DNA from 2 places in the Marinilactibacillus sp. XAAS-LB27 genome. Region 2 is predicted to be linked to the other one. Evidence: riboswitches for the same ligand, from Rfam matches in the RefSeq annotation. Region 2 holds a riboswitch; the other holds the start of a gene.
What was found. Region 2 has a riboswitch for lysine ahead of VXN63_RS01810 (aspartate kinase). Riboswitches for the same ligand answer to the same signal wherever they lie in the genome.
Positions count from the first base shown of each region.

Region 1: it holds a riboswitch for lysine, as region 2 does, so the genes downstream of both, VXN63_RS04285 (Na+/H+ antiporter NhaC family protein) here and VXN63_RS01810 (aspartate kinase) in region 2, are expected to answer to the same signal.

Region 1 is NZ_JAYXKP010000002.1:126,973-133,273, forward strand. Features, by position in the region: gene VXN63_RS04270 (YwbE family protein) at 1-65, opposite strand, end outside; gene VXN63_RS04275 (DUF305 domain-containing protein) at 66-614, opposite strand; gene VXN63_RS04280 (O-acetyl-ADP-ribose deacetylase) at 631-1,140, opposite strand; gene VXN63_RS04285 (Na+/H+ antiporter NhaC family protein) at 1,256-2,971, opposite strand; lysine riboswitch at 3,101-3,274, opposite strand; gene VXN63_RS04290 (SDR family oxidoreductase) at 3,460-4,245, opposite strand; gene gcvPB (aminomethyl-transferring glycine dehydrogenase subunit GcvPB) at 4,302-5,762, opposite strand; gene gcvPA (aminomethyl-transferring glycine dehydrogenase subunit GcvPA) at 5,763-6,301, opposite strand, start outside.
Region 2 is NZ_JAYXKP010000001.1:387,631-393,931, forward strand. Features, by position in the region: gene VXN63_RS01800 (alpha/beta hydrolase) at 1-655, opposite strand, end outside; gene VXN63_RS01805 (aldo/keto reductase) at 693-1,550, opposite strand; lysine riboswitch at 1,732-1,943, shown strand; gene VXN63_RS01810 (aspartate kinase) at 2,040-3,242, shown strand; gene VXN63_RS01815 (aspartate-semialdehyde dehydrogenase) at 3,274-4,248, shown strand; gene dapA (4-hydroxy-tetrahydrodipicolinate synthase) at 4,264-5,148, shown strand; gene dapB (4-hydroxy-tetrahydrodipicolinate reductase) at 5,149-5,880, shown strand; gene dapD (2,3,4,5-tetrahydropyridine-2,6-dicarboxylate N-acetyltransferase) at 5,885-6,301, shown strand, end outside.

The DNA of each region.
Region 1 (6,301 bases), on a different contig from region 2:
TCTTTTTTTAAAACGATATCGACTAATGCGCCGATTTTAATCGTATCTCTTTTCTTTCCATCCATTTAATCCATTCCATTCTTATTTGATATTGTTGAGTCCATTACAGCTTGGTTCGTAAAATCAGTTGACTTTTGGGCCTTTGATGAACTTTCTTCTTCGTCTTCTTGTTCTTCTAGAGACTTAATCAATTGATTCATTTGCTGTATTTCTTCTCTTTGCGTTTCTATTATACCATCTGCAAGCTCTCGAACTCTAGGGTCAGTTATTTGTGCACGTTCACTTGTTAAAATTGCAATCGAATGATGCGGAATCATTGCTTTCATCCATGAAGTGTCGTCCACAGTCTGCTGGCTTCTTACAAGCCACAACGAAACCCCAAATAAAAAAACTGAAGCAGCTAGAATGATTTTATTTAGTTTCTTGTTTTTATACATTTTCCACATAAACAGCATCATAATAAAAGCCATAACGGATCCCATCATCATAGCCATAAAGAGTCTAGTTTGACTGAATCTTACATGATCGAATTCGAATACGTTCAAAAACATCATGGCATACATAACGACTGTAGATGTCAGAATCATCAGTCCAAATTTCAAATACTGTCTCATAGTTATTCTCCTCACTTTATTTTTCTAAATGCTTTTTGTATAACTGTTTTGTTTTCTCATCAAAAGCAACGAGCGTTACTTCAATCTCTATAGGAGAATTTTCTAGTTTTCGTCTGATCGTTTCAACTGCTATTTCTGCTGCTTCTTCTGCTGGATACCCGTAGATCCCTGTACTAATTGCAGGAAAAGCAATGGATTGAATGCTTTGTTTTTCTGCAATATCAAGAGCATTCTCGTAACAAGCTGCTAGTTGCCTTTGTACTTCACTAGAACCCTTTTTATAAACTGGACCGACTGTATGAATCACGTATTTTGACGGAAGGTTGAATCCTTTTGTCCATTTAGCTTCACCTGTTTTAGCTCCATTCAGTTTTTTGCAGGCTTCTAACAGCTGCGGCCCCGCCGCTTTGTGTATTGCACCATCTACTCCTCCACCACCTAAAAGCGAAGAGTTCGCTGCATTGACAATGGCATCGACAGTTAGTGTTGTAATATCTCCACGCCATACTTGGATTGTTCCATTCATGATATGCCCTCCTATTATAAGGTCTCTTTGTTAATCCTAATACCAATAGAATCCTTGTGCAAATAAAAAGCTTAGCCAATTGAAGGCTAAGCTTTTAGGTATTCAATTTAACTCATTAACTCTGCTCTGTTGTATCGACTTTCCTACCAAGAATGAACACCATTGCGATCGTTGCTGCAAAAGTGATTGGTAGTATGATCCAAATGTTCAATCCCATTGCGGATGGAAGATATCCGAATACGATCGAAATCGTACCAACAGCTAGTGCATAAGGTAATTGCGTCTTCACGTGATCAATCAAGTTAGATCCAGCACCCATAGAAGACAAAATCGTTGTATCAGAGATTGGTGAACTATGATCTCCAAATATCGCTCCCGTTAATACAGCACCTGCAGACATGATGACAAAGTCTGGATTTCCAGGTTGTAAGGCCGTTGCTAGTGGTATAGCAAGCGGCATCAGGATACCCATTGTTCCATAAGAAGTCCCTGTTGAAAACGATATGATTGCACCCAAGATAAAGATCACTGAAGGCAGTAAAACTGGAGGTAAGGTATCACCTAGTAAAGAAACAAGGTAATCAGCTGTTCCCAATTCGTTCATAACACTTGATAATGACCAAGCAAGTAATAAAACAACGCCCGTAATCATTAATGTCTTCATCCCATTTACCCAAATTTCAATCCCTTTACTGAAATTGAATAAATCTTGTGTAACACCCATAACTAAAGCGATAATACTTGAAATCAAAGCTGCCTGAAACAGTACAATGGACGCATCAGAAGCTCCGAATGTTTCTCTAATCGTTTCAAAAGATAATGGAGAGTTTATAATGGTTTGCGCAAGCATACTATTGTCTCCACTAAGAATTTCTGAACGACCATTCATATAGAATCCTAGGAAGCTAAATACAATCAGACTTCCAATTGGAATCAATGCGTTCCAGATAGAAGCTTTATCTTTATCCAAAACTTCTTGTTCTTCGTCTCCTGTTTCAACTTCGGAAGTTTCATCTACCAATAATCCGGTGTCTCTGGCTCTTTCTTGTGCTTTTTTCATTGGACCAAATTCTCTAAGTGTTAAAGAGGTCACCACTACGAAAAGGAGCATCAAAATATTGTAGAAACGATAAGGAATCGTTTGAAGAAATACGCCGTATGCATTCACTTCTTGACCGATAGATTGATACGCATCATTGATTAGACCAACTTCGTACCCGATCCAAGTTGAAACCAGTGCAATCCCAGCTATCGGTGCTGCAGTAGCATCGATTATAAAAGCCAGTCTTTCTCTTGAAATGTTCATTTTATCAGATACTGGTCTCATGATTGGTCCAACAATTAGTGCGTTCGCATAATCATCGAAGAAGATCAAAATTCCTAGCGCCCATGTGATCATCTGCGCGCTAATTGGGCCTTTGGCTTTTTTAGCCAAACTTTCCGCTACAGCCTGTGCACCACCCATACTCGTGATCAAAGCGATTAGACCACCAATCGTCATAACTTGTAGAATAATCCCAGCATTCCAAGGATCTGCTAGTGAATTCAGAATATAATCCACTATATCCATAAAGCCATTAAAGATTGCCATTAAAATATTGGTATCATTGTAGAATTGCATGATAATGGTTCCGGAAAAGATACCAACAAATAATGATAAAACCACATTCTTAGTTACAAACGCAAGAATAATTGCAATAATTGGTGGGATCAACGTTATCCAGCCGATCGAATTTGCTAAACTTGATTGTACTTCTTCTGCATGTACCGTCTGAGGTAAAAACAGAAAGATGGTTGTGAGTATCAAACTCCATGTTAAGTGCTTTTTCATCTGTCTTCAATCTCCATTTTCACTGTATTTGTTGAAAAAGACTGCATAGAGGTGCAGAAAATCGTTGTTTTTACATAAAAAAAGAGCACTTAAGGCAACAATCACCCTAAATGCTTTAAAATTCGCAATTAGCCTGATAGTGCTCCACGAAAACATCGTGACAGTGATCCGCTTTTTAAGCGGAACTCCAGCAAAAAGAGATTGACTATCTCTATCCACTTCGGCAAAGAACCCTTTTTGATTCAATCAACGGGAGTCACCCTACTGAATCATACTGATTTTCTTCGCGCCTCTATCTCTATTTAATTTCAACGTTTATTAGTGTACAAGGAATCTGTTTAGATTGCAAGGTCCTTTTTTTCTATCTCTACAACACTATTATTGAAAATCAGACCAATAGTATAAGTGTTTTTAGTCGTCTATTTGATTCTATCGGTACTATAAAAAAGCTATGGAGCATCTCTAATAGACGTTCCATAGCTCACTTATTAATATGATTTGACCAGACCGCCATCAATCAAAATGTTTTGACCCGTTAAATAGGTATTTGCACCAGAGACTAAAAATACAGCCGTCTTAGCAAACTCTTCTGGTTGTCCATAACGCCCTAAAGGAATCGATTGCTCGATTTGATCTGTCACTTCTTGTTGGGTTTTCCCTTGTTTTTCTGCTTTTGCAGCGTCTAGCTGAACAAGTCTTTCTGTTTCTATACGTCCTGCACCGATCGTGTTGACCAGGATATGGTGAGCTGCTAATTCTTGAGACAAACTTTTAGATAATCCCGATATGCCCATTCTAAATACGTTCGATAACGTTAACCCATCGATTGGCTGTTTGATTGATGAGGAAGCATTGTTCAGAATATGGCCGCCTGTTTCTTTCAGATCTGGTAGTACTGCTCTAATGGTTCGGATAAAACTGAACAATGTGAGGTCGAAGGCTTTCTGCCAGTCTGTGTCATCGAAGTCTTCGAATGTTCCGCTTGGTGGACCACCGGCATTATTGACAAGGATAGAAATTGGTCCAAACGTATTACGTGTAGCCTCAACTAGATTCTGTATACTTTCTGCATCCGTAATATCAGCTACTGTATAATCTACTTTACCTCTAGCCGTTTTGAGAATGTCTTTTTTCGCTTCTTCTAGTTTATCCATACTTCTACTCGTGAGCATGACGTTAGCCCCTTCTCTGGCTAATTCTGTCGCGATTGCTTTTCCAAGCCCTGTACTAGAAGCTAGAACAAGTGCTGTCTTCCCAGTAAGCTTCATATCCATTTGCCTAATCTCCTCCATTACTAATTTCATTTACTGCTTTAAGTATAGACGAAAGATTATTTCTGGTAAACAACCTTTGGTTTTCTAGCGGCAAGCACTTCGTCTAATCTTCTGACAGCTTTTGTAGTAGGCGCTTCGTGAAGTAATTCTGGCTGTTCTTCAACTTCTTTTGCAATGGCAATCATCGCATCTGCAAACTCATCTAATGTTTCTTTCGCTTCTGTGTCCGTCGGTTCAATCATAATGCACTCTTCAACGATTAGCGGGAAATAAACAGTGGGTGCATAAAAGCCATAATCCAATAATCTTTTAGCAATATCTAGTGTTCTAACACCTTGTTTCTTCTGGCGTAAACCACTCAAGACAAATTCATGCTTGCAGTGCTGCTTGAACGGTGTATCATAGTGATTTGCAAGTCTGGCTTTCAAATAGTTCGCATGAAGCACAGCATCTTCTGACACCTTCTGAAGGCCTTGTGCACCCATAGAACGGATATAAGCATAAGCTCTCACATTCACTCCAAAGTTACCGAAGTAGCCTTTTACTCGACCGATGGAATCTGGGTAATTCGAGTTTAAACTATATTGATCCGCTTGTTTTTCAATTCTAGGATTTGGTAAAAATGGTGCAAGAGCTGCTTTAACGCCGATTGGTCCTGATCCTGGTCCACCGCCACCATGAGGTGTACTGAAGGATTTATGCAAATTCAAGTGAACGACATCAAAGCCCATTTCTCCAGGAGTTGATTTTCCAAGTATCGCATTTGCGTTAGCTCCATCGTAATAAAGCAGCCCACCTGCCTCATGTACGATTTTTGCGATTTCGACAATGTCCACTTCAAATAAACCCAGCGTGTTAGGATTGGTTAACATTAATCCGGCTGTATCCGGTCCTAGTGCCGACTTGAGCGCTTCAACACCTACTGTCCCTTTTTCACTGGACTTGATTTCCACTACATCATAGCCGGCTACTGCAGCACTTGCCGGATTGGTGCCATGTGCTGAATCTGGAACAAGGATCTTTCTTCTTTGATCGCCTTCTCCTTTGGACTGGTGATAGGCTTTAAAAACTAATAAACCTGCCCATTCTCCTTGAGCTCCGGCTGCTGGTTGAAGACAGATTTCATCCATCCCTGTGACTTGCTTTAAATCTTCTTGCAATTCATACATTAACTGAAGAGCCCCTTGAGTTGTAGCAGGATCTTGTAAAGGATGAATAGCCGTAAACCCTTCGTAACGGGCTACATCTTCATTGATTTTCGGATTATATTTCATTGTACAAGAACCTAGTGGATAGAAGCCCGTTTCAATTCCAAAGTTTTTATTGGCCAACGCAGTGTAGTGGCGCATCAATTGTAGTTCAGAAACTTCTGGTAGTTCAGCTGCCTCTTTTCTAGTTAAATGCTTTGGTAACTGTTCTGATAAGTCAAAAGATTCTACATCATTTTCTGGTAAACTGTAAGCTCTACGTCCTGGTTTAGACTGTTCGAAAATCAATTTTGTCTGTGCTTCTATCATTTATCTATTCACCTCCACTAACGCTTCTACAAATGCATCCATTTCTTTACGTGTTCTTTTTTCAGTTGCACAAACTAACATAGCTTGATCTTTGTTTAAATTTTCTGATACATCATATCCACCAATGAAGCCTTTTTCTAGTAAAGCTTCGTTTATTTCCGCGATTGGTTTAGAAAGTTCAATTGCAAATTCATTAAAGAAAGGAGAGTCATTTAATATCGTTATACCCGACTCCTTTAACTGTTGCGCAAGATAATGGGCTTTGTCAATATTTTGTTGAGCCATTTCCTGAACGCCTGCTTTACCCATTGCAGACATAAACACTGAACTTGCTAAGGCATTCAAAGCTTGGTTGGAGCTCATATTCGATGTCGCTTTCTCTCTTCTGATATGCTGTTCTCTTGTCTGTAGTGTCATTACAAAGCCCCGTTTGCCTTCGATATCAACTGTTTCTCCAACGATTCGGCTTGGAACTTTTCTCATATACTGACTCTTCACAGTGAAATACCCACAATGAGGTCCACCATAAGACATGGAAA
Region 2 (6,301 bases):
GATAATCCTCTGGTAAGAATCCGCCTATGAGAAGACTGTCTGGGCTCGTTGGCTTTCTATGATCAACCGCCGATTCTTTATCCGGAATCGTAAGCAGATCATATACTCCGTAGAGATTAATACACCCTTTAATTTCCGGCAGTGGATCTTTTGATGCATCCAGTAATGGCTTGTTCCAGGTTGACCAGGCCATTAAAGCTGTATGGCCACCACTAGAATCGCCGCACAGCAAGATGCGATCCATATCGATTTCCAGCTCTTTTGCGTGGTCTGCTAGATAACGAACAGCCATCTTAGCATCTTCGACTTGGCTAGGAAATATGGCATCAGGTAGTGGCGCATACTCTACAATAGCCATAGCGTATCCGGCTGTCACAAGATCTTTGAATTCCATAATTGTTCCATTAAGATCTTGTTCAAACCACCCAGATCCTTGTATATGAACAACTAATGGGAAGGGCTTCTTAGGTGCCAAGGTATTTGGATAGACCATTCGAATCCGTAAATTCAACCCGTTTTTTCGCTGATAAACATGGTCTTCTTTAATGATTTTTGCACCGATATTGTCCATCTGTGCTTGGATTGTTTTCATTCCTGCCGTTTGGGCAGATGATTTGGGCATTGTATACGAATCATATTTCATTTCAAACTCCAAGAAATCATCTCCTTAGTATGCTATTCATCTTCCCCAATTATTGAATACTTAATGGGACTCTATGATCCGGCACAGGGAAAGCGGCATCTAACTGGTTTAGCTCTTCTTCAGGTAAAGTAACGTCCAAAACGTCAGCGTTCAACTGGACGTGTTCCTCACTACTGGCTTTTGGAATCGCAATAACGTTATCTTGTTGCATCACGAATGCTAGTAGTAATTGAATGATGGAAATCTCATGCGCATCAGCAATCTTTTTAACCGTTGAATCATTATAGACACGTTCTTTCAAGTCCGGTTCTTGTCCAATCACTGGGCAATAGGCCATCATGGGAATACCTTTTTCTTTTAGATAGTCCTGCAAGACGACTTCCGTTCCTCTAGAAGCTAAATGGTAAAGAACCTGGTTCGTTTGACAGTTCTCGCCACCCTCTAGTGCTAAAAGTTCCTGCATGTCTTCTAAGTCAAAGTTGGATACACCCCAGTTTTTGATTTTACCTTGACGTTTCAGTTCTTCAAAGCAGTCGACCGTTTCTTGTAGTGGCACACGGCCTCTCCAATGGAGTAAATACAAGTCGAGTGTCTCTATGCCTAAACGTTCAAGGGTTCGGTCGCAGGCATCAAATATGTCTGATTTTCCTGCGTGATGAGGGTACACCTTTGAAACAAGAAATAAGTCTTCTCTGTTGTAGGTAGAGATTGCCTCTCCAACAAGTTTCTCTGATTGCCCTTCGCCGTACATTTCTGCAGTATCAATCAATGTTAAGCCGCGGTCTATTCCCGAGCGAAGCGCCGTTATTTCTTGATTATGCTTACTGGTATCCTCGCCTAAGCGCCAAGTTCCTTGGCCTAAATTCAGTACTGTCTGTCCATCTGGGAATTGAATCTGTTGTTTCATCTTTGGACCCTCCTTATGAATTCTCTACCAGTATATCAATACTACCTCTTTTTATTAATCGAAAAACACTATAGATTTATCAAGCGCTTTGTTTTGCATTCTTTTACCTCTCAAAAAGATTTCTGTTTACATTCTTTTGCATTTTTGATAAGGTTATATGCAAATAACAAATTAAAACTGAATGACTGGATGAGGCGCAGAAATCAAAAGTAGTTATCAGCAATAGAACCTGTAAGTTCTTGATAATGAAAGGGAAATCTGCCGAAATGGTTAATCTTTACAGTAAGGTTAACTGTTGGGCTGCATATGAAGAATATGCAGACTGCCGTATGAATATAAGTAGACGCCTAATAATTGAATAGGGTATCTACTTTACGGAGTGCTTCCGCTTGTATATAGATTCTTTAGGACAAGTCGGTACTTCGACTTGTCCTTTTTGTATACTCTAGGGTACCAAAGGCAGTCTCACTAAGTTTGGAAAGGAACGCCATGAAAAGAAGCGTATTAAAATTTGGTGGATCAAGTGTTTCCGATCTATCAAAAATCAAAGAGATCGCCTTATATCTCAAAGAACGAACCGACCAGGGAGAAGAACTTGTTGTGGTCGTTTCCGCAATGGGCAAAACAACCGATGACTTATTGCGTAATGTTGGACAAATTACCTCAAAACCAAATGATCAAGATCTCGCGATGCTACTAACGACCGGTGAACAGCAAACGATCTCTTATCTTTCTATTACTTTGAATGATTTAGCGGTTAAAGCGAAACCGTTAACGGGTTACCAGGCTGGCATCGAAACCATTGGTCATCATTTAAAAAGTAAGATCTCTTCAATCAAAACTGATTTGTTCGACCAATTGTTCGAAACGAATAGGGTCGTTATTGTCGCTGGCTTTCAAGGCTTCAATAAAGAAGGTGAACTGACTACACTGGGTCGAGGAGGTTCAGACACCACAGCGGTTGCATTGGCTGCAGCATTGAAGACAACTTGTGAAATCTATATAGATGTTACCGGTGTTTATAGTACTGACCCTAGGATTTTCCCTAAAGCCAAACGTTGGGATAAAATTTCCTATGAAGAGATGATGGAAATGTCTGCCCTCGGTGCTGGTGTACTAGAAACGAGAAGCGTGGAACTGGCAAATAATAATGGGATAAAGCTTTATCTTGCTAAAACACTCTCTAAAGAGAAAGGAACTTGGATCGTGCCGAACGAACAAATACTTGAACACAAAGCCGTCACTGGAGTTGCGTTAGATAAAAATATGGCTCATGTAACCTTAACAGACCCTTCAAACGGTGCTCAGTTGTTAAATGATATTTTTGTTGAACTTGAAAAAGAAGAAATTAATATTGATATGATTTCTCAAATTAGAAATCAGGATGTTATGCAATTATCCTTCACCGCTAAGGATTCCGATGAACGACAGCTCGTTCAAATTTTTGATCAGTTGAAAGGTCATTATCATGATTTGACGGTCAGCATCGTTGATCATTATGCCAAGATCTCTGTTATTGGTGCAGGAATGAGAGATATGTCTGGTGTCGCTTCTCAGATCTTTAGAACTTTGATTGAATCAGACATCACTTATTACCAAGTAACTACTTCTGAAATCAGTGTTTCCTGTGTGATTGATGAAACCAATGGTGAAAAAGCAACGAAACTGCTTTGCGAAAAGTTCGATCTATAATCCACCTCTTAAAACAAGAAAGGACGTTCTTATGTATAAAATTGCCGTAGTCGGCGCTACTGGATTAGTTGGTAGTACGATGCTTCGCTTACTAGAAGAAAAAAATATTCCCATTGAAAAATTGACTCTATTCTCTTCTGCCCGTTCAGCAGGATCAATCGTACAGTTTAAAGGAGAAGAAGTGGTTGTTCAGGAATTGACTGAAGACAAAACAACGGGTCCTTTTGATTATGTTTTGATGTCTGCCGGGGGTGAAACGAGTCTAACCTTCTCTCCTCTTTTTGAACAACACGGTGCAGTCGTTATTGACAATTCTAGTGCTTGGAGAATGGACCCAGAAATTTCTTTAGTGGTTCCTGAAGTAAACCCTCCCGTACTAACTAGAAAGATCATCGCCAATCCAAATTGTTCGACCATACAGTCTGTTGGTCCACTAAAACTTCTACTAGATGCCTTTGGTATTGAACGGGTGGCTTATACGACCTATCAATCTGTTTCCGGATCTGGGTGGAAAGGCATCGAAGACTTAAAACGCGGTGAACAAGGAAAAGAACCACTGAACTACCCGCACCCTATTTATAATAATGTGATCCCGCATATTGATGTTTTTCAAGAAGATGGCTACACAAAAGAAGAAGTGAAAATGATTGAAGAAACGAGAAAAATACTCAGTCTTCCAACACTTCCGGTAACGGCGACCTGTGTACGCGTACCCGTTACAAGTGCGCATTCCGTTGCCATGAATGTTACACTGACAAAAGAAACAACGGTTCAAGCTATCCAGCAGTTATTTGAAGAAAGTCCCTATGTTACTTTAGTGGATGATCCTAAAAATGACCAATATCCAATGCCCATTCAAGCTGGTGGTAAAGAAGGCATTTTTGTCGGACGTGTACGAAAAGACGATAGCCTTAAAAATACCTACCATGTCTGGACAGTCAGCGATAATATTTTAAAAGGTGCTGCATTAAATGCCGTACAGATTTTACAACAATTAACGAACTGAGAGGAGAAACCATTAATGTCTCATCTATTTACAGGAATTGGCGCTGCCGTTACTACACCCTTTACGGAAGATGCCGTTGATTATGAACAGTTCAGGAATCATTTAATGTTTTTGAAAAACAATCAGATTCAAAGTTTCATCGTGAATGGTACAACCGGTGAAGGATCGACGCTTTCAACCGAAGAAAAAATGAACTTGCTGAACGTTGCGCTTGAGGTTTCTGATGGACAGATCCCCGTAATTGCGGGAACTGGCTCAAACAATACAAAAGCAAGTATCAAAGCCTCTAAAAAAGCGGAAAAACTCGGTGTAGATGCCTTGCTTGTGATCACCCCTTACTACAATAAAACAAGTCAAAGAGGATTAGTGGCACATTTTACAGCGATCGCTGATGCTGTAAACATTCCCATCATCTTATATGATGTTCCCGCAAGAACGGGTATGACCATTGAACCTGAAACTCTGCAAGTACTAGCTGAGCATCCAAATATCGTCGGTCTTAAAGATGCTACGGGAGATTTAACGCATTTAAGTCGCCTACAAGCCGTGGTGAATGATGCTTTTGCCTTTTATGGAGGAAATGATGATCTGGCCTTACCTTTCTTTGCTCAAGGTGGACATGGTCTCATCTCTGTTGCTGCCAACGTACTACCCAGCGAATATCAAATGATGTTTGAAGCTGTTAAGATCGATATCGCTAAAGCGAATCTGATATATAGAGAGCTGCATCCAGTCGTTGAAGTTTTGAGTATAGATGTCAATCCAATTCCCATTAAAGTCTTAACAAGTTTTCTAGGGTTTGGTCAATATGAAGTCAGACTCCCTCTTGTACCACTTGAAGAAATGGATCAAGCTTCTATCATAGAAGTCTTCCGTCATTTAAAAGGAGAAGGTATATAGATGGATATCTTATTAGTTGGATACGGTGCAATGAATAAGCGTGTCGCAGTACTCGCAGAAGAACAAGGACACAGGGTTGCTGGCGTGGTTACACCGGACGAAAAAGCGGATCAGTATCCAGTGTTCTCAACCTTTGATGATACTTTACCCAAAGTCGATGTAGTCATTGATTTTTCTCATCCAGTACTCACAACCGCTTTACTAGAATCATCGATCACAGCACCACTTGTCATTGCAACAACTGGCGAAAAAGATCGTTTGGCTGAGTTGATGCAAGAAAAAGCCCAAACGCAACCGGTTTTCTTTAGTGCCAATATGAGTTACGGTGTGCATATCCTGACCGAAATCATCAAATATGCTACCCCACTGCTTGAACAATTCGATATTGAGATGATTGAGAAGCATCACAATCAAAAAGTTGATGCTCCAAGCGGTACCTTGGTTAAGCTGTATGATGCAATTGTTGAAAGTGCCAAGCCCGCTGCTCAGCCAGTCTACGATCGTCACGAAGCATCAGAAAAACGAGATCCAAAAGAAATTGGCATCTCTTCTATCCGCGGCGGAACCATTGTTGGCGAACATGAAGTGATCTATGCAGGTCATGATGAAGTGATTTCGATTAAACATTCCGCTCAGTCAAAAGACATTTTCGCTAGTGGCGCTTTGACTGTGGCTCAAACATTACAACACAAACAAAATGGTTACTACACGTACCATAACTTAGGAGAATAAACTTATGAACGACTTTTCAGCTCAAGAAATTATCCAATACATTAGTGAGTCTACAAAAACGACTCCTGTAAAAATCTATGTGAATACCTCTTTATCGAAATCAGATTTTCCAGATACGTTTAGAGTATTCGGAAATAAAGACAGTTATACTATCTTCACTGATCTTAAAGAATGGAAAACCTTTTTTGTGGATAACAAAGAGGCTTTAATTGATCACGTACTGGAACAAGACAGAAGAAATTCAGCTATTCCGCTTTTAGATGCTTCTGAAGTGAATGCACGTATTGAACCTGGTTCGTTCATCAGAGAACACGCTGTAATTGGAGATAATGCCGTCATTATGATGGGCGCTGTGATTAACATTGGCGCGATTGTTGGCGAAGGAACCATGATTGATATGGGTGCTGTTCTTGGCGGACGC